DNA from 2 places in the Dermacoccus sp. PE3 genome. Region 1 is predicted to be linked to the other one. Evidence: riboswitches for the same ligand, from Rfam matches in the RefSeq annotation. Region 1 holds a riboswitch; the other holds the start of a gene.
What was found. Region 1 has a riboswitch for thiamine pyrophosphate ahead of AA983_RS02115 (thiamine ABC transporter substrate binding subunit). Riboswitches for the same ligand answer to the same signal wherever they lie in the genome.
Positions count from the first base shown of each region.

Region 2: it holds a riboswitch for thiamine pyrophosphate, as region 1 does, so the genes downstream of both, thiC (phosphomethylpyrimidine synthase ThiC) here and AA983_RS02115 (thiamine ABC transporter substrate binding subunit) in region 1, are expected to answer to the same signal.

Region 1 covers NZ_LDCM01000001.1:454,268-464,108, forward strand. The annotation lists gene AA983_RS02110 (ABC transporter permease) at 1-1,703, opposite strand, end outside; gene AA983_RS02115 (thiamine ABC transporter substrate binding subunit) at 1,667-2,785, opposite strand; TPP riboswitch at 2,847-2,956, opposite strand; gene AA983_RS02120 (DUF4235 domain-containing protein) at 3,062-3,397, shown strand; gene AA983_RS02125 (circularly permuted type 2 ATP-grasp protein) at 3,731-5,257, shown strand; gene AA983_RS02130 (alpha/beta fold hydrolase) at 5,254-7,218, shown strand; gene AA983_RS02135 (amidohydrolase) at 7,218-8,390, shown strand; gene AA983_RS02140 (DUF559 domain-containing protein) at 8,485-9,420, opposite strand; gene AA983_RS02145 (nucleoside deaminase) at 9,570-9,841, opposite strand, start outside.
Region 2 covers NZ_LDCM01000005.1:258,974-268,814, forward strand. The annotation lists gene AA983_RS13720 (HAD family hydrolase) at 1-24, shown strand, start outside; gene thiC (phosphomethylpyrimidine synthase ThiC) at 186-2,051, opposite strand; TPP riboswitch at 2,141-2,255, opposite strand; gene AA983_RS13730 (CE1759 family FMN reductase) at 2,350-3,057, opposite strand; gene AA983_RS13735 (CE1758 family FMN-dependent luciferase-like monooxygenase) at 3,090-4,235, opposite strand; partial or broken gene AA983_RS13740 (RecB family exonuclease) at 4,466-5,284, opposite strand; gene AA983_RS13745 (site-2 protease family protein) at 5,354-6,517, shown strand; gene AA983_RS13750 (tRNA (adenine-N1)-methyltransferase) at 6,528-7,670, shown strand; gene arc (proteasome ATPase) at 7,828-9,432, shown strand; gene AA983_RS13760 (DUF3054 domain-containing protein) at 9,506-9,841, opposite strand, start outside.

The DNA of each region.
Region 1 (9,841 bases):
CCGCCGATGCGTTCCACGGCAGCCATGACGAGGGCCGTCACCGTCGCGAGCAACACGGAAGCCGCCATCGCTGCCCCGAAGTTGCCCGCGCCGGGGCGGCCGAGCAGTTGATAGATGAGAACGGGCAGCGTCGGCGACTCGGGCTGGGCGAGAAACGCCGTCGCCCCGAACTCGCCGAGCGACACGGCGAGGGCGAACCCCGCCGCGGCGACGAAGGGACGCCACAGGTGTGGCAGGTCGGCCGTCATCCAGGCGCGCAACGGGCTCGCGCCGAGGGCGGCCGCGGCTTCACGCGACCTCGGGTCGAGCGAGCGCAGCACGGGTACGAGCGCGCGCACGACGAGCGGCAGCGCGACGGTGGCCTGCGCGATCGGGATGAGGATCGGCGAGCTGCGCAGATCGAGCGGCGGACGGTCGAGGGTGAGAAGGAAACCGAAGCCGACCGTCACGGCCGAGACGCCGAGCGGCAGCATGAACGCAGCGTCGAGGCCCGCAATGACGCGGCGGCCGCGCGGCGTGCGAGCCCGCCACGAGACGACGACCGACACCATGACGCCGAGCGCGAGCGCGAGCAGTGCCGCGTCGAGGGCGATGCGCCACGAAACCGAGAGGGCGGCCAGGGCGGCCAGTTCTCCGCCGAGCGCGCGGTAGTGCACGAGGGACCAGCCGTCGCCGTCACGCAGCGAGCGCAGGACGAGGGTGAAGAGAGGTGTGACGACGAGAGCCAAGGCGAAGAGGGTGGCAGCGAGCGCCGGGGCGTCGGATCGGGTGACTCGGCGCGGCTCGTCGGCCACCGCGACGCCGCGGCGCACAACGGAATCACTGCGCCGCAGACCCGAGCGGGCCCGCTCAGCGCCGAGCAGCAACAGCGCGACGAGGACGAACTGCACGGTCGAGAGCACCGCGGCGGCGCGCATGTCGAGGAACTCGACCGTGAGCGAGTAGATCTCGGTCTCGAGCGTCGCGTAACGCAGCCCGCCGAGCATGAGCACGATGCCGAACGCCGTCGAACAGAAGAGGAACACGACCGTCGCGGCACTGACGACGGCGGGACGCAACGCCGGCCACGTCACCGTCCGGAAGACCTGGGCGGGCGATGCTCCGAGGCCGGCTGCCGCCTGCGCGGTGCGCGGGTCGAGGGAGGCCCACATCGGCCCGACCGTGCGCACGACGACGGAGATGTTGAAGAACACCATCGCGAGCAGCACCGGCTGCCACGTTCCGTCCCACCCCAGCGCCGCGAGCGGCCCGCCGGGGGCGAACAGCGAGCGGAACGCCACGCCGACGACGACCGTCGGCAACACGAACGGCAGGACGACGAGGGCGCGCCACAGCCCCGCCAACGGCACCCGCAGGCGGTAGAGCACGTGCGCGACGGGCAGCCCGAGCGCCACCGAGCAGAGCGTCGCGAGCGCCGCCATCCACAGCGTGAACCACAGCACGCGCAGGGTACGCGGGCGGGTGACGACGTCCCAGGCACCCGCGAGGTCAACGCCCCCACCGTCGCCCGTGACGCCGCGCACCGCCATCGCGAGAACCGGCCACCCGAAGAAGATGCCGAGGAAGACGAGCGGCACCGCGGCGAGCAACGCGAGCACGAGCACGCGCGGGAGGGACGAGGTTCCCGCGCGTGCTCGTGCTGCCGGCGCAGCGACGCCGTCACGGCTCACTTCGACGTGACGTCCTTCCACTGCGTCAGCCACGTCTGACGCTTCTCGTCGATCTGCGCCGGCGAGACGTCGATCGTCTTCTCGGCGGGCTTCACCGTCTTCGCCCACTCAGGCGGCAGCTCGACCGAGGAGTCGACCGGGAAGACGTACATCGAGTTCGGCAGCGACTTCTGGAAGCTCTTGCCGTTCATGAAGTCGATGAACGCCTTGGCGCCCTCGGGGTTCTTCGCGCCCTTGATGACGCCCGCGTACTCGTTCGAGCGGAAGCACGTGTTGCCGAGCGCCGACGTCGTCGACTTGCCCGCACCGTCCACCGTGAACGCCGGCGAACTGTCGTAGCTGACGACGATCGGGCGGCTGCCCTTGCCCTCACCGGCGGTGTAGTCGACGTTCCAGGCGTCGCTCCAGCCCGACGTCAGCTTGAGGCCGTTGCTCATGAGCTTCGTCCAGTACGGCTTCCAGCCGTTCTCCCCGTACTTGCCGACCGTGGCGAGGAAGAACGCCATGCCGGGCGAACTCGACGAGGCGCCTGGCGCCACCATGAGGTTCTTGTACTCCGGCTTCGTCAGGTCGTCGAGGCTCGCCGGCTTCTTCTTGTTGTTCTTCGTGAACCACGCGTCGTCGACGTTGACGCACACCGACGCCGTGTCGATGGGCGACAGCACGCCCTTGCCCTGGCCGTCCGGCAGGTCGTACGTCGACGTCGACGCAGCGGCAGCCTTCGACGTGTACGGCTCGAGCACGCCCTCCTTCGTCACCCGCGACGCGAACGTGTTGTCGATGCCGAAGACGACGTCGCCCGTCGGATTGTTCTTCGCGAGCACCAACTTGTTGGCCAGGGTGCCCGCGTCGCCCGACTTCGACACCTTCACGGTGTAGCCGGTCTGCTTCGTGAACTCGTCCATGACGGCTTTGTCGGGCGCCCAGGACTCGTGGGTCACGAGCGTCACCGTCTTGCTCTTCGCATCCGACGCTGACGCCGACGACTTCGTCTTCGTGTCACTGACGCTGCACGCCGACGTCGCCAACACCGCAACACCTGCCACCAGCGCAGCCACCGTCGTCGGCACGGGGTGGGAACCACCCGTCCGCTCGGTCACGTGGAACTTGCTCATCACGACGTCCTCCTCACCTCGAGTGAGGGACCACGCCCGCAAGCGGCACGAGCCGCGCACGAACGGGTGAGTCTCGACTTCCTCCGCCGGTGCTAACCGGTTCAGGTTCGAGGGTTTAGTGCCCTACCTCGGCACGATCTCAGCGCAACGTGCGCTCCCCTGTCGTTCGCAGGCGACATTACACGTCGACCAATCGGCCCGCACGACTGGCGAACACACAACACCGCCTGCGAATATGGGCACAAGACATTGACCACCCTTGGAAGGGGAGACAACATGGGCAACCTCGTCTGGAAGGTACTCAGCCTCGGCGCCGGAATCGTCGCCAGCAAGGCAGCCACCACCGTCGCGACCAAGGGCTGGAAGACCGCCACCGGCAAGAGCCCGCGCAGCGCCAAGGACCCGAACGCCGGCATCCTCGAAGCCGCCATCTACGCCGCCATCTCCACCGGCGCCCTCGCCGCCGCCAAGATGTACGCCGAGCGTCGCGCAGCCGACTACTACACCAAGTCCGCCGGCCACCCGCCGCAGGCGCTCGTCAAGCGCGCCGAGGAAGAGGCCAAGGAAGCCAAGAAGGGCAAGAGCCAGGCGCCTGTCGTCGTCATGAAGTGATTCCCTTCGTGCTGTCGCACCGAGCGTGGCGGCCGAGCCTGCGAGGCCGCCACGCTCGGTGCGACAGCACTCGGGGGAGTCCGCTTCCAGCGGGGTCGCGCACTCAAGGAGTGTTGCGGCCCCGTTGCCGTACCCGGCTCTTCATACCCGCCGGGTTGATCGTTTCCCTGCGTGACGGGGTCGCGCACTCGAGGAGTGTTGCGGCCCCGTTGCCGTACCCGGCGCTTATGCCGCGGGTCTTTTCTCCCCCTTTGGGGTGAAGTGTTACGACGCGTCATGACGGGAGTTTTCGCGTTCCTTCCGCTGCACCGCGACGCGCTGTAGCGTCATCGCATGACGACGACGTCCGCGGGTGAAAACCCCACCAACAGCGGCCCCCACGAGGGCGTTCCCGGCGCGTTCTCCGCGTACCGCGACTACATCCCCGCCACCAAGGGCGTGCACGACGAATCCGTCACCGCCGACGCCAAGATGCGGCCCGACTACTGCACCGTCCTCAGCCGCATCGAAGCCCTCGGCTCCGAACGCCTCACCGCGCGCCTCCGGGAAACCGCCGATGACCTCGAAGAACTGGGCGTCACGATCAACTCCAAGGACGGCAACCGCCCCTACCCCATCGACATCGCGCCCCGCATCATCACCGCCGAACGCTGGGCCGAGATCAGCGCAGGCCTCGAACAGCGCGTGCGCGCGCACGAGCTGTTCCTGCGTGACGTCTACGGCCCGGGCGAAATTCTCAAAGCCGGCCGCATCGACCGCGAAGTCCTGCGCCGCGCGCCCGGCTACTCCAAGGACGGCCACAAGGTGCCCGAAGGGTTCGTCCGCGCCGGCCTGTGCGGGCTCGACCTCGTCTCCCCCTCCGCCGGCGAATGGATCGTCCTGGAGGACAACCTGCGGATGCCCGGTGGGCTCGGCATGAGCCACATCAACCGGCGCATCCTCGAAGACCACTTCGCCGAGATCCTGCCCACGCCCGGCAAACTGCGTCACCCCCGCGAGGCCTACCCCATCCTGCGCGAAGCCTTCCTCGCGGCAGCAGCTCTCGTCGAGGGCGCAGACGCCGACGACGAACTCGGCCTGTGCATGGTCTCCCCCGGTGAAACCGACACCACGTGGTACGAGCAGAACCTCGTCAGTGGCGAAATCGGCGCAGCCCTCGTCACCGCCGACAAACTGCTCGTCGACGACGGCATCCTCTACCGCCTCGACGGTGACGATCGCCACCGCATCCACCTCCTCAACCCGCGGATGGGCGAGGAGGAACTGTTCGGCTCCGAGGGCACCGACGGGCGCAAGCTCGCCGAGACACTGCGCGACGTCATGGCTGCCGGTGCCGTCACCATCATCAACGCCCCCGGCAACGGTCTCGCCGACGACAAGGCCGTCTACGCACTCGTGCCCGACATGATCGACTTCTACCTCGGCGAGGAACCCCTCATCGGCCAGGTGCCGACGTTGCTGTGCTCCGACGAGAAGCAGCGCGAGGAGGTCCTCGACCGGCTCGACGAGCTCGTCGTCAAGCCCATCGACGGCTACGGCGGCACCGGCATCACCGTCGGTCCCGAGTGCTCCGAGGACGAACTCGAGGAGCGACGCAGCGAAATCCGAGAGACGCCGGAGCGGTTCGTCGCGCAGGACATCATCCCGCTCTCCACACTGCCGACCCTCTCCGACGGAGCATTCGCGCCCAGTCACGTCGATCTTCGAGCCTTCGTCATGCAACGCCCCGACCCGAACGACCCCTCGCGCACGATCGCCCAGACGGCGCCCACCGCGATGACGCGAGTCGCTCCGGTGGGCACGATGATCGTCAACGTCTCCGCGGGTGGAGGCGGGAAGGACACCTGGATCAAGTCGTGAGCTTCAACCCCCGAACGAGCGAGACCTCGCCCGCCCGGCCGTCGGTCCGCCACTCTCTTCACCCGTGCCTGTCCCCCGACGGCAAGCTGCTCGCCGCCGTCGTCATCGACGAGGACGGCTACCCGCACGCCGTGCAGCGTCCGCTCGCCACACCCGACGGCGTCGGTGCCGGCCCCGAACGCACCGTGCCCATCCCGACGCCGGGCCCGGTGCGCAACGTCGCGTACTCCCACGACGGTCACTGGATCGCCTGCGAGGTCGCCCCCGACGGTGGTGAGCGCGAGGAGATCTGGCTGTTCACCACCGACCCGGACGACCAGAGCGCGGTCAACCCGTTCGAGTTCACCGACGCGACCGTGCAGATCGTCTGCTGGGACGGCGTCGAACTCGCCCTCACCGCCATCGACGACTCGGGTCTGGCCGAAGGTCGCGTCCTGTCCGCCGTCACCCAGGACGTGCGCGTCGTCGACCGGCGGGTCGGCGGCGAACTCGTCCACGTCCGCGACGGCGTGGCGCTGTTCCGCGTCGGTTCGCGTGGCCACCGCGAGTTGCTGCGCGTCGACGTCGGCGGCGCCTGGTGGCCGCTTCTGCCGCCCGACCCCGGGTCGACGACCGACGCCGGCGTCGTGCTCGACGCAGGGCACGAGAGCGGCGTCATGCGAGCCCTCGTGCGCAGCGACCACCACGGCGAACGCTTCCGCCTGCTCGACGTGCGCGTCGGCCCCGACGGCACCGACGTCCGTGAACTCGCCGCGCGGGCCGACGCCGATCTCGACGAGTTCTCCGTCAGCCGTGACGGGTCCACCGCCACGCTGCTGTGGAACCACGACGGTCGCAGCCGCATCCAGATCCTCGACCTGCGCTACGGCGAACCCCGCGAACTCCCCGCGCCGCGCTTGCCGAAGGTCGTCGTCACCTCGCCGTCCCTCACCGCGGACGGACGGCTGCTCACGTTCTGTGTGCAGGGCCCCGAGTTCCCACCGCGCGTCGTGCTCTGGGACGTCGCGCACGGCACGTGGACCGGCGACGAGCCCGGCGCGAACCTGTCGCCCGAGGATCCTAGGCCACCCATCGGTGCGCCCGGCCCGCTCGCGCGCTACAGCGCGGAGCCGAAGGGCGAAACGGCAGCGCCCGACCCCGAGGCCGACGAGGCTGACTCACGTCCCCTCACCGTGCTCGTCGACGCCGGCAGCGCGACGTTCGTCCCCGAACTCGTGCGCTACCCCGCACGCGACGGCCTCGAGCTCACGGCGTGGGTCTACCGCTGCGGTGACGAGCCCGCGCCGACGATGGTCTACTTCCACGGTGGCCCCGAGGGGCAGTCGCGGCCGAGCTACAACAACGTGCTGCGTCAGGCCGTCGACGCGGGCTACACCGTCGTCGCGCCGAACGTGCGCGGCTCGTCCGGCCAGGGGCGTGCGTTCAGCCACGCCGACGAGCGCTACTCGCGCCTGTCAGCCATCGACGACGTCGCCGACACCGTCGCCTACCTCGTGAAGACAGGCATCTCCGACCCCGAGAAGATGGTGGTCAGCGGACGCTCGTACGGCGGCTACCTCACCCTCGCGACGCTCGTGCGTCACCCCGAGCTGTGGCGTGGCGCCATCGCAGCCTGCGGCATGAGCGACCTCGAAACGTTCTACCGCGACACCGAGCCGTGGATCGCCGTCGCCGCTCTGCCGAAGTACGGTCACCCCCTGCAGGAGCGCGAACTGCTGCAGGAGTTGTCGCCGATCCACGGGCTGGGAGAGGTCATCGTTCCCGTGCTCTTCGTCCACGGCGCGCACGACACCAACGTGCCCGTCAACGAGACACGTCAGGCCATCGCCGTCCTGGAGTCGAACGGGGTGGGCACCGACCTGCTCCTGTTCGAGGACGAAGGCCACGAGTTCGTCAAGAGAGCCAACCGGCACCGCCTCGGTGACCGGGTCGTCGCATTTCTCGAGGAGGTACTGGGCTGATGTTCGGTCGAGGCAAAGGTTCCAAGGCGTCGGAGGGCGACCTCGCCGCGCAGGTCGTCGAGTGGCGGCGGTGGCTTCACGAGAACGCCGAGCGTTCGTACGAGGAGCACGAGACGACGGATTACGTCGCCTCAGTGCTCGAGGACATGGGCCTCAAGGTTCACCGCTTCGACATGGGCACCGGTCTGTGGTGTGACGTTCCCGCCGCCGACGGAGCCTCGTCGAAGGACGTCGTGGGGCTGCGCGCCGACATCGACGCCCTGCCCATGACGGAGGACACGGGGCTCGACTTCGCGAGCGCCAACGAGGGCGTCAGCCACGCGTGCGGGCACGACGCGCACACGGCCATGCTGCTCGGCGCCGCGTCGCTGCTCGTGGCCGACCCGCCCCCGCAGCCCGTGCGCCTCATCTTCCAGCCGGCCGAGGAGACACAGCCCGGCGGTGCGAAGAAGTGCGTCGAGGAGGGCGTCACCGACGGTCTGACGCAGCTCATGGGGTTGCACTGTGACCCACACCGCCCCACCGGTGAGGTCGGAGTCATCGCCGGCCCCATCACCTCCTCGAACGCCAACTTCGGCATCACCGTGACGTCGTCGGGCGGTCACACGGCCCGTCCGCACGAGACGGGCGACACGATCTTCGCCGCTGCGCAGATCGTCACCGGGCTGACGGCGGCGCTCGACCGCCGCGTCGACCCGCGCGCCGGCGCGGTGCTGACGTTCGGTTCGATCAACGGCGGCAGTGCGGTCAACGTCATCCCCGCGAAGGTGGAGATGTGGGGCACGCTGCGCAGCGCGAAGCGTGACGTGTGGGAGATCGGCGAGGAACTCGTCACGACGTCCGTCGCGTCGATCGCGGCCACGTTCGGCGTGGAGGCTGAGGTCACGTACACCCAGGGGCCTCCGCCGGTCATCAACGACGAGGAGTGCGCCGAGCGGGCGCGCGCGGCCGTCGTCTCGGTCTTCGGTGAGGAGGGTGTCGGCACAGCGGAGCAGTCCTCCGGCGGCGACGACTTCTCCTGGTACCTCGACTCCGTGCCCGGCGTCTACCTACGCTTCGGCGTCCACTCCGGCAAGGGCGAGGAGACCGACCTGCACCACCCGGGGTTCCTGCTCGACGAGGACGCCCTCGCCGACGGCGCCCGCCTCTTCGACGCCTTCGCCCGCGGCTGACACCACGCTCCGGCCCACATGGTGACAGTTGGGGTACTTGGTGACGGTTGAACGTCACCAAGTACCCCAACTGTCACCAACTTCTCCGGGGGCTTCACGCCGCTCGCGTGACAGCCATCGCCTCGCGGATCGTTCGAACCACCCGAACCGGCGCCGACAGGTCGCTCCAGGTGAAGCGCACCACGACGTAGCCAAGTCGCCGCAGTCGCATTTCGCGTCGCTTCTCGGCACGCAGCGCCTCGGGGTGCGTGTACTTCACCATGCCGTCGAACTCGAGGACGACACGAGTCCCTTCGACGAGGAAGTCAACGCGGGCGAACGGGAGCGACTCGTCGTCCCAGATCTCCACCTGCGGAATCACTGCGATTCCGGCATCTCGGCAGATCAACCGCAGGAGTGATTCGCCGGCGGATTCGATCGCTCCGTCGGCGAGCTCGACCGCTGCGCGAGCCTGCCCGACACCGGCCTTGCGACCGTAGGCGACCAGTGCTGATTCGAGCTCCCCCGGGGTTCCGCCCTCGAACAGGTAGGAGTCGGCACTCACGACACCCGCCCGCAGACCTTCGTGTGCGGCAACCTCGATGGCAGCCTCAGCGGCAGCCTGCACACCCAGCCCATCGACCTGCTCCGGCGCCTCGCCCCAGGCCCGACGGCACACGAAGTCGTCGCGCCTCGATTGCACCCGTGGGTGGCGCGCCACTTCGATGCGATCAGGGAAGCGCAGGACCGCGAGCCGGTGAACCACGAGGGCGGATCCGCCGATGAGGTGCGCCCCCGGGAGCGTCTGCAGGAGTGCCTCACAGCGGCGCACATGGTGAAGTCGACGAGCGGCGAAGTGGTCCATGTCCGCGGCGCACGGATCGACGATGCCGTACGCCCCGTAGCTGTACGACGTCACGAAGCCTGCGCGACGCCACGCCCTCAGCGTTGAGACGTCGATCCCTGCGGAGGCGAGATCACGTCGGGTGACGTAGGTGAGGCCGTCTGCCAGACGGCGGGCGAGATACGGCGGTAAGGGAGCGGCGGGCATGTCTCAAGGCTGGATCGACTCGGCAACGTTGTCACGCATGGCCATCTCGACCCTGTGGATGACTCGGAGTTGGTGGCAGTTGGGGTACCTGGTGACGGTTGAACGTCACCAGGTACCCCAACTGTCACCAACTTCTGGCGCCTCCTGCGTCAGGCGCGGCGGCGGTGGAAGAAGTCGGTGAGCACCTCGGCACACTCGGCTTCGCGGATGCCGCCGACCACCTCGATGCGGTGCGTGGAGCGGGAGTCACGCACGACGTCCCACAGCCCACCGCACGCGCCGGCCTTGCGGTCCCACGCGCCGAGCACGATGCGCGGCAGCCTCGCCTGGACGGCGGCACCGGCGCACATGAGGCACGGCTCGAGCGTGACGACGAGCGTGCAGCCGTCGAGGCGCCAACTCCCGCGGGACGTCGCGGCCC
Region 2 (9,841 bases), on a different contig from region 1:
GAGCAAGCTCGCGCGACGGGCTGACGCTCGAGCCGGCCCGGCAGGCCGTGGCACAGGCGAATGTGACCGAAAAGCGCAGATGGGTACGCCGTTCGCGAATGTGGACGTAGATCGCAGATGGGGCGGAGACAAGAGTCGGTGAGGGGCGGAGTCGAGTTGCTTCACCCCCCACCGTTGCGAACCCGTCAGTCCTGGGGCGTGGGGGTTGCCAAGGCGTGGGCGGTGTCGGGTTCGACGTAGACGCTGCGTCCGAGCTCGACGAACGTCTTCGACATCTGCTGCATGCCCTCACGGGCCTCGCTCTCGCTGACGACGCGCTGCTGGGCGCCGGCGTCACCGAAGCGGTGGCGCACGTCCTGGCTGATGCGCATCGAGCAGAACTTCGGCCCGCACATCGAGCAGAAGTGTGCCGTCTTCGCCGCCTCGGCGGGCAGCGATTCGTCGTGGAACTCGCGCGCGGTGTCGGGGTCGAGCGACAGGTTGAACTGGTCGTTCCAACGGAACTCGAAGCGCGCCTTGCTCAACGCGTCATCCCACGCCCGCGCGCCGGGGTGGCGCTTCGCGACGTCGGCGGCGTGCGCCGCGAGCTTGTACGTGATGACGCCGGTCTTGACGTCATCACGGTTCGGCAGCCCGAGGTGCTCCTTCGGCGTGACGTAGCACAGCATCGCGGTGCCACCCATCGCGATCGTCGTCGCGCCGATTGCGGAGGTGATGTGGTCGTAGCCGGGTGCGACGTCGGTGACGAGCGGGCCGAGCGTGTAGAACGGCGCGCCGTCACACCACTCCTGCTGCAGGCGCACGTTCTCCTCGACGAGGTCGAGCGGCACGTGCCCGGGGCCCTCGACCATGACCTGAACGTCGAACTGCCATGCCCGCTTCGTCAGCTCGGCGAGGGTGCGCAGCTCGGAAAGCTGCGCCTCGTCGTTGGCGTCGGCGGTGCAGCCGGGGCGCAGTCCGTCACCGAGGGAGAAAGCGACGTCGTAGCGGGCGAAGATCTCGCACAGCTCGTCGAAGTGGGTGTAGAGGAAGTTCTCCTCGTGGTGCGCGAGACACCAGCCGGCCATGATCGAGCCGCCGCGGCTGACGATGCCCGTGATGCGCTCGGCCGTCATCGGCACGTAGCGCAGCAGCACGCCGGCGTGGATCGTCATGTAGTCGACGCCCTGCTCGCACTGCTCGATGACGGTGTCGCGGAAGATCTCCCACGTCAGCTTGTCGGCCTCACCGTTGACCTTCTCGAGGGCCTGGTAGATCGGCACAGTGCCGATCGGGACGGGGGAGTTGCGGATGATCCACTCACGCGTCGTGTGGATGTCGTCACCGGTCGACAGGTCCATGACGGTGTCGGCGCCCCACGTCGTAGCCCACGTCAGCTTGTCGACCTCCTCGGCGATCGACGACGTCACGGCCGAGTTGCCTATGTTCGCGTTCACCTTGACGAGGAAGCGGCGCCCGATGATCATCGGCTCGCTCTCCGGGTGATTGACGTTGGCCGGGATGATCGCGCGCCCGGCGGCGACCTCGTTGCGCACCAGTTCGACGGCGCAGTTCTCGCGGGCGGCGACGAATCGCATCTCGGGGGTGATCAATCCCCTGCGGGCGTAGTGCATCTGGGTGACGACGGCACCGCCCTTGGAGCGCAGCGGTGCGCGACGTTCGCCGCGCCACTCGCGGCTCGCCTCACCGCGTCGGACGGCCGAGCGGCCGTCGTCGAGCAGGGTGCGTTCCCGACCGGCGTAGGTCTCGACGTCGTCGCGCTCGGCGATCCACTCGGCGCGCAGCGGCGGCAGCCCGACCTCGGGGTCACTGCCCGGGCCGGAGGTGTCGTACAGCTCGACGGGAGCGTTGGCCGCGCCGGTGCCGGGGGAGTTGTCGAGGATGACCTCGGTGTAGGGCACGCGCAGGCCGTCCGCGTCGCGGTACTGCTTCCGGCGAGCGTCCGATCCGTCAGCGGGGGTGGTTGCGCGCGTCTGAACGGGGGCCGACGTCGGCGACGTGGCTGCTCGGTCGGTGGTGGCCGCGAGCTCGCGGGAGTTGAACGTCGTCATGATGGTGCCTCCTTCGGATCGGGCGAAGGCACGGCAAGACCCCACGCAACAGATGTCGACGAACGTCGGCACCGAACGGAGGATGAGCGACCACGAGGTCTCCTTGGCTGCCTGCGCCGGCATGATCCGGGTCAGGTCGGGTAGCGGTCGGAGCAGTATCAGCTCCCTCTCAGCCCTGTTCTCAGGACTCCCACGAAGGACGCTTCCGACTATGGCACATCCCGGCAGACGAACGTGACGAAGGGGTCCGTCAGGTTCATGACGAACCTGACGGACCCCTTCCGGTCACGAGTCGTGCTCAGCCGCGCAACATCTCTTCCATCGTCGGCACCGCGACGAACGGATCGCGCGCCCGATTGCGCGTATCGGCAAGCGTACGAAACGATTTCGACGATGTTCTCGGCGCTTCTTCAACCTTGGACGAGCGCGCCTCAGAACTGCCGTTCACCGCCACGTCCGCTCCGCCGAGCCCGCGCTCTAGCTGCTGCGTCAACTCATCGGCAGCCTCGCTCGCACGCGCTTCCAGGCCTCGCCCGGCCCAGTCGTCGGGCGAGGCGTAGACGGCCGTCGGCATGACGAGCGCCTTCATGTACGCGAACAGCGGGCGCAACGCGAAGTCCGTGACGAGCGAGTGCCGGGCCGTGCCGCCGGTGGCGGCGACGACGACGGGCACGCCCGCCATCACGCCGTCCGGCGTCACGTCCCAGAAGCCCTTGAACAGACCCGTGTAACTCGCCTTGTACGTCGGCGTCACCGCGATGACGGCATCCGCACGACCCAGGGCCTCGTACGCCTCGTCGAGGTGGCCCGTGGCGAAGCCGGTCAGCGACGCCGACGCGATCTCCTGCGAGAGGTCACGCACGTCGATACGCACGACATCCGTCGTCAGACCGGCCTGATCGGCCCGGGTGACGACGGCCTTCGTCAGACCGTCGGCCAGACGGTGCGTCGTCGACTCCTCGCTCAGGCCGCCGCTGACGACGACGAGCGTCTTGTTCTCGCTCATGTCCACTGCCTTTCTCGGGTCGTGAATCTCGCTCAGCGGTCCTCGGCGCGCGAGCCGGTGACCTCGTCACGGGAGACGCGCGTCTCGTCCTCGACCTTCGCGCCACCGGCGGCGGCGACGAGTGAGGCGTGCGTCGGGGCGTCCGGCACACCGGCGGCGCGGCGCTTGGCGAACTCCTCGCGCAGCACCGGGACGACCTTCGTGCCGAGCAGCTCGATCTGATTGAGCACCTCCTGGTGAGGGATGCCGCCGTGGTCGACGAGGAACAGCTGGCGCTGGTAGTCGCCGACGTACTCGCGGAAGCCGAGCGTACGCTCGATGACCTCGTCGGGCGGACCCACCGTCAGCGGCGTCTGCGTCGTGAAGTCCTCGAGGGAGGCGGCGCCGCCGTAGACCGGGGCGTTGTTGAAGTACGGACGGTAGGTCTCCATCGCCTTCGACTTCGAGTCGGCCATGAACACCTGACCACCCAGACCGACGATGGCGTCCTCCGCGCGACCGTGACCGTAGTGCTCGAAGCGCTCACGGTAGAAGCGCACCATCTGAGCCGCATGCTCCGGCGGCCAGAAGATGTGGTTGTGGAAGAAGCCGTCACCGTAGTAGGCGGCCTGCTCGGCGATCTCGGGGCTGCGGATCGAACCGTGCCAGACGAACGGCGCGACGCCGTCCATCGGACGCGGGGTCGAGGTGAAGCCCTGCAGCGGCGTGCGGAACTTGCCCTCCCACGTCACGTTCTCCTCGCTCCACAGCTTGCGCAGCAGCGCGTAGTTCTCGATGGCCAGCGGGATGCCCTCACGGATGTCCTTGCCGAACCAGGGGTAGACCGGTCCGGTGTTGCCGCGTCCGAGCATGAGGTCGACGCGGCCGTCGGCGAGGTGCTGCGCGTAGGCGTAGTCCTCGGCGATGTGCACCGGGTCCGTCGTCGTGATGAGCGTCGTCGCGGTCGACAGGATGATGTTCTTCGTCACCGCGGCGAGGTTGCCCATGAGGACGGGCGGGCCGGCGGGGGCCACGAAGGGCGGGTTGTGGTGCTGACCGGTGGCGAAGACGTCGAGACCGACCTCGTCGGCGACCTTGGCCATCTCGACGGTGTTCTTGATGCGCCGGTGCTCGCTGACCGTGCGACCCGTCGTCGGGTCCGTCGTGACGTCGCCGACCGTGAAGATTCCGAACTGCATGACGACCATCCGAAGTAGTTGAAAGTGAAACTACTCCAGGAACGGCGCCCGGTCGAGTTCTATTCCCCGGAGCGACAACGCGGACGGGGGGCGCGCCCTTGTCGTCCGCGGGCGTCCACCACCGAGCCACGAACCTTCCGACCGCGTACGACGTCCGGCGGAGCAAGTCCGCACGACTCCATCACACGCTGAAGGGCTGGCCGTAAGTCGCCGTCGACATCTCCCAGGTCGGCGCTCGAGTGCGGGTCGAGGGCGAGCACGCCGGCATTGTCGGGCAGCGGCGGGGGAGTGCCGCCCCAGGCGGGACACAGCGCCTTGTGGTCGCACCAGCCGCAGAGGAACGACTTGCGTGGACGCCAGTCACCCGTCTGCGCGGCGCGCTCGATGGCTCGCCACAGAGCCGTGATTTTGCGCTCGAGAGCCCGCAGGTCGTCCTCGTCGGGTTGGTAGCGCACGAATTGGCTGTTGCCGAGGTAGACGAGCTGGAGCATGAGCGGCATGACGCCTCGAGTTCGCCAGATGACGAGCGCGTAGAACTTCATCTGGAACAGGGCCTTGCCCTCGAAGAGCTCCGACGGTGAGCGCCCCGTCTTGTAGTCGACGACGCGGATTTGCCCGCCGGGTGCTACGTCGAGCCGGTCGATGTACCCACGCAGGGTGAGGCCGTCGAGGTCGGCTTCGACGTAGAGCTCGCGTTCGGCGGGTTCGAGGTGCTGCGGGTTCTCCAGGTCGAACCACTTCTCGACGAGCTTCTCGGCGTCGCGCAACCACGTCGCGAGGTCGTGGGGCGTGCCGCCCGCGAGTTCGGCGAGTTCGGGTTCTTCGGCGAGCATGTCCTCCCACGCGTGCGGGACGAGGGAGAGCGCGTGCTCGAGTGTTCGCTGCGGCGCCTCGACGTCGAAGATGCGCTCGAGCACCGAATGGACGAGCGTGCCGCGCGCCGCGGCCGGGCTCGGCGGCTCGGGTAGCTTGTCGATGACGCGGAAGCGGTAGAGCAGCGGGCACTGCATGAAATCGGACGCTCGTGAGGGGGACAGCGCGGCGACCATTCGGCGAGCCTATCGCGCGTAACTCACACCGCCCGAGCGACGCCGAGCCACGCCGCCTAGGCTTTCCTCATGCCGTCGACGTCCCCGGGTCTCAAGATCGCCACGCTGCGCGGCGTGCCCGTCTACATCGGCCGATCCTGGCCGATCATCGCCCTCGTCATCGTCGCGCTCTTCGGCCCGCAGGTCGCCCGACTGCACCCCGAATGGGGAGCCGGCGCCTACCTGCTCGCGGCCGCGTACGCCGTGCTCCTGCTCGTCAGCGTGCTCGCGCACGAGGCTGCTCACGCCGTCGTCGGCCAGGCCTGTGGTTACCGCGTCAACCGCATCGTCGCCGACCTGTGGGGCGGCCACACGGCCTACGACTCACCCGACGCGACACCCGGGCACTCGGCGCTCGTCGCCGTCGTCGGGCCCCTGACGAACCTCGTCCTCGCCGGCGCCGGATGGTTCGCCCTCACCCAGTCGAGCGGTGACGGCGCGGGCCATCTGCTGTTGCTCGCGTTCACCTTCAGCAACGGCTTCGTCGGGTTGTTCAACCTCCTGCCCGGGCTGCCTCTCGACGGCGGGTTCATCGTCGACGCCCTCGTGTGGAAGGTCACCGGTAGCCGGGCCAAGGGCATGAAGGCCGCGGGCTGGTGCGGCCGAATCGTCGCTGTCGCCGTCGTGCTCTGGGCCCTCGTGCCGGTGCTTCGCGGCGAGGGCTCGACGTGGAACCTCATGTGGTTCGCGCTCATCGCCATGTTCCTGTGGCGAGGTGCCAGCACCGCCGTCACCGTGGGCACGAACCGGGAATTCCTCTCCGGCATCCGAGTGGCCCAGGTGATGCGCCCGGCAGTGTCAGCCGCCGCCGACACGCCCGTCTCGGCACTCCCCGAGGGGCCGGACCCCGTCGTCCTGCTCGGAGCTTCCAACGAACCCGTCGCCGTCGTCCCGCCCGGCGCTCACGTGCGGGTTCCGCTGGAACAGCGTGACCGCGTGCCGGCCAGTGCGATCGCCGAAGCCATCGTTTCCGGCGCCACCGCCATCGTCGCCGACACCCAGGCTGACATCACCGCCGTCCTGCCGGGTTTCGAGGGCGACACGACGCCGCAGCTCGTCGTCGTCACGCAGCCCGCGCCGGCCGCCGCGCCGCCGCACGGCGAGCAGGTCATCGGCGTCGTCCTGCTCAGCGATCTCGAGCGCGCCCTGCAGGCGCACGCGGGAGCGCAAGGCCGCGACCTGCGTACCACCTAAACTTCTCGGCATGACCGACGCCGATCGCCCGTCCGACCTTCCCGCCGCACCCACGGGAGCCGAGTACCGCCGCGGCCCCTTCCGCGAGGGTGAGCGCATCCAGCTCAGCGACCCCAAGGGCCGCATGCACACGATCACGCTGACGCCGGGCAAGCAGTTCCACACCCACCGCGGCTTCGTGCGCCACGACGACCTCATCGGCTCGCCCGACGGCGTCACCATCACGAACACCGCCGGCGTCGAGTACCTCGCCCTGCGTCCTCTGCTGTCCGACTACGTCATGTCGATGCCGCGCGGCGCCGCCGTCGTCTACCCCAAGGACGCCGGCCAGATCGTCACCATGGCCGATGTCTTCCCCGGCGCTCGCGTCGTCGAGGCCGGTGTCGGTTCGGGCGCCCTGTCGATGTCGCTGCTGCGTTCGGTCGGCGAGCACGGCCGTGTCTACTCGTTCGAGCGTCGTGAGGACTTCGCCGCCATCGCCGCCGGCAACGCGCGCGAGTTCTTCGGCACCGACCACCCGGCCTGGAGCATCACGATCGGTGACCTCGTCGACATGCTCCCGCAGACCGTGGAGGCCGGCACGATCGACCGCGTCGTGCTCGACATGCTCGCGCCGTGGGAGTGCCTCGAGGTGGCCTACGACGCGCTCGCCCCCGGCGGCGTCCTCATCTGTTACGTGGCCACGGCGACCCAGTTGTCGCGCGTCGCGGAGGCCACCCGCGAGCACGGTGGCTTCACCGAACCGCAGGCATGGGAGAGCCTCGTGCGCGGCTGGCACCTCGAAGGTCTCGCGGTGCGCCCCGAACACCGTATGCACGCCCACACCGGCTTCCTCATCTCCACGCGCCGTCTCGCGGACGGCGTCGAGGCCCCGCTGCGCAAGCGTCGCCCGGCCAAGGGCGCCTACGGCGAGGACTCTGCCGGAGGCGGCGCCACGGACAACGGCAACCCGCCGCAGACGCCGGACGACGCGTGGACCCCGGACGCCGTCGGCGAGCGCCCCGTCTCCGACAAGAAGATGCGCAAGCTCGTGCGCTCCTTCGAGAACACCCCGACCGCGCAGGCGCTCGCAGCCGAGTCGGGCGCGTCCATCGACGACGAGCCGCGTGACGAGGCCGACGCGACGGACGGCGTCGTCACCGACCAGGACTGACGCGTCCCCGCCGAGGTTCGTCGGCTGACCCCAGCGAAACCCCCGGATGCCGCACGTCGGCGCCGGGGTTCGCTCTACCCGGCGAGCCCTGCTCGATAGGGTGGGCGAAAAGGCGCGCTCGACGCGCCACCCCGGCTTCGAAGGAGGACGAGCGGCGATGAGCGTCCCGCAGTTCGACCCGAGCGACACGTCAAAGCCCACCGACGCCGACGTGCGTCAGTTGCGCTCCAACCTGTCGACCATCTCTGCGCAGAACGAGCGCCTCGTGCGCACGCTCAAGGACGCCCGCGAGCAGATCTCCTCGATGAAGAGCGAGATCGACCGGCTCGCGCAGCCGCCGAACAACTACGCGACGGTCATCGCCGCCCACGGGGACGGCAGCGCCGACATCTTCTACATGGGCCGCAAGATGCTCGTCTCGTACTCGCCGACCCTCAAGGCCGAGGACCTTCGCCCCGGCCAGGAAGTCATGGTCAACGAGGCCATGAACATCGTGAAGGTGCTCGGATTCGAGAAGGCCGGCGAGATCGTCACGCTCAAGGAGACGCTCGAGGACGGGCGTCTACTCATCTCCACGTCGAACGACGAGGAGCGCGTCGTGCGCACCGCCGGCCCGCTGGCCGAGCTCACGGTGCGCCCCGGCGATGCCCTTCTGTTCGAACCGAAGAGCGGTTTCGTGCTCGAACGCGTGACGAAGGCCGAGGTGGCCGACCTCGCACTCGAAGAGGTGCCGGACATCGGCTACACCGACATCGGTGGCCTCGCGGGACAGATCGAGACGATCCGCGACTCCGTCGAGCTGCCGTTCCTGCACTCCGACCTCTACACCGAACACCACCTGCGCCCGCCCAAGGGCGTCCTGCTCTACGGCCCGCCCGGATGCGGCAAGACGCTCATCGCGAAGGCCGTGGCCGCGTCCCTGGCCAAGCAGGTGGCGCAGCGCCAGGGCACGAGCGACCAGGCGAGCTACTTCCTCAACATCAAGGGCCCGGAGCTGCTCAACAAGTACGTCGGTGAGACCGAGCGTCACATCCGCGTGCTGTTCCAGCGCGCCCGCGAGGTGGCGAGCTCGGGTACTCCGGTCGTCGTCTTCTTCGACGAGATGGAGTCGCTGTTCCGCATCCGCGGCGCAGGCGTGAGTTCCGACGTCGAGACGACGATCGTGCCGCAGTTGCTCGCGGAGATCGACGGTGTGGAGAGCTTGGAGAACGTCATCGTCATCGGTGCGAGCAACCGTGAGGACATGATCGACCCGGCCATCCTTCGCCCGGGCCGTCTCGACGTGAAGATCCGCATCGAGCGTCCCGACGCCGATGCGGGCCGCGACATCTTCGGCAAGTACCTCACGGCCGCGTTGCCGTTCCACGAGAGCGAACTCGCCAAGCACGACGGTGACGCGGGCGCGACGGCCGAGGCGCTCATCGACGCCGCGGTGGGGGAGTTGTACGCCCGCGACGACGCCCACGCCTATCTCGAGGCCACGTACGCCGACGGCAGCCGCGAGACGCTCTACTTCGCGGACTTCGCCAGCGGCGCGATGATCCAAAACATCGTCGACCGCGCGAAGAAGTTCGCCATCAAGGCGCTCATCACGAACGGCGAGCGCGGCATCACGCGCGAGTTCGTCCTCGCCGCGTGCCACGACGAGTTCCGAGAGAACGAGGACCTGCCGGGCACGAGCAACCCCGACGACTGGGCGCGCATCTCCGGCCGTCGCGGCGAGCGGATCGTCGACATCCGCACCCTCGCCGACAAGAACTGACCGGCGCCTTCCCGGAACGCAGTGAACCTCCCCGACCGTCCGTGGTCGGGGAGGTTCACTGTTGTCGAGCGGCTCAGGCGTGGGCGCGGCGACGCTCGAGGAAAGCGACGGGGGCACGCCAGCCGAGCATGAAGAACCCGTTGAAGACGAGCGAGACGATGACGAACGAGATCGCGGTGCCCTGGTCGCTGAGCTGACGCAGCAGCATGCCGACGACGATCGTCGAGAGCCACACGACGACGCCGCCCGTCAGGGCCTTGCCCGCGAGCAACGAACGTCGGGCGACGAGCACGATGGCCCACCCCACGCAGGCGCCCACGAGGAAGGGCCATGCTGTCGTCAGTACGCCCTCGAGCGCACCCGTTTCGCCGTGGTTACGTCGGCCGGTGGCCGAGAAGACGAGAACGAT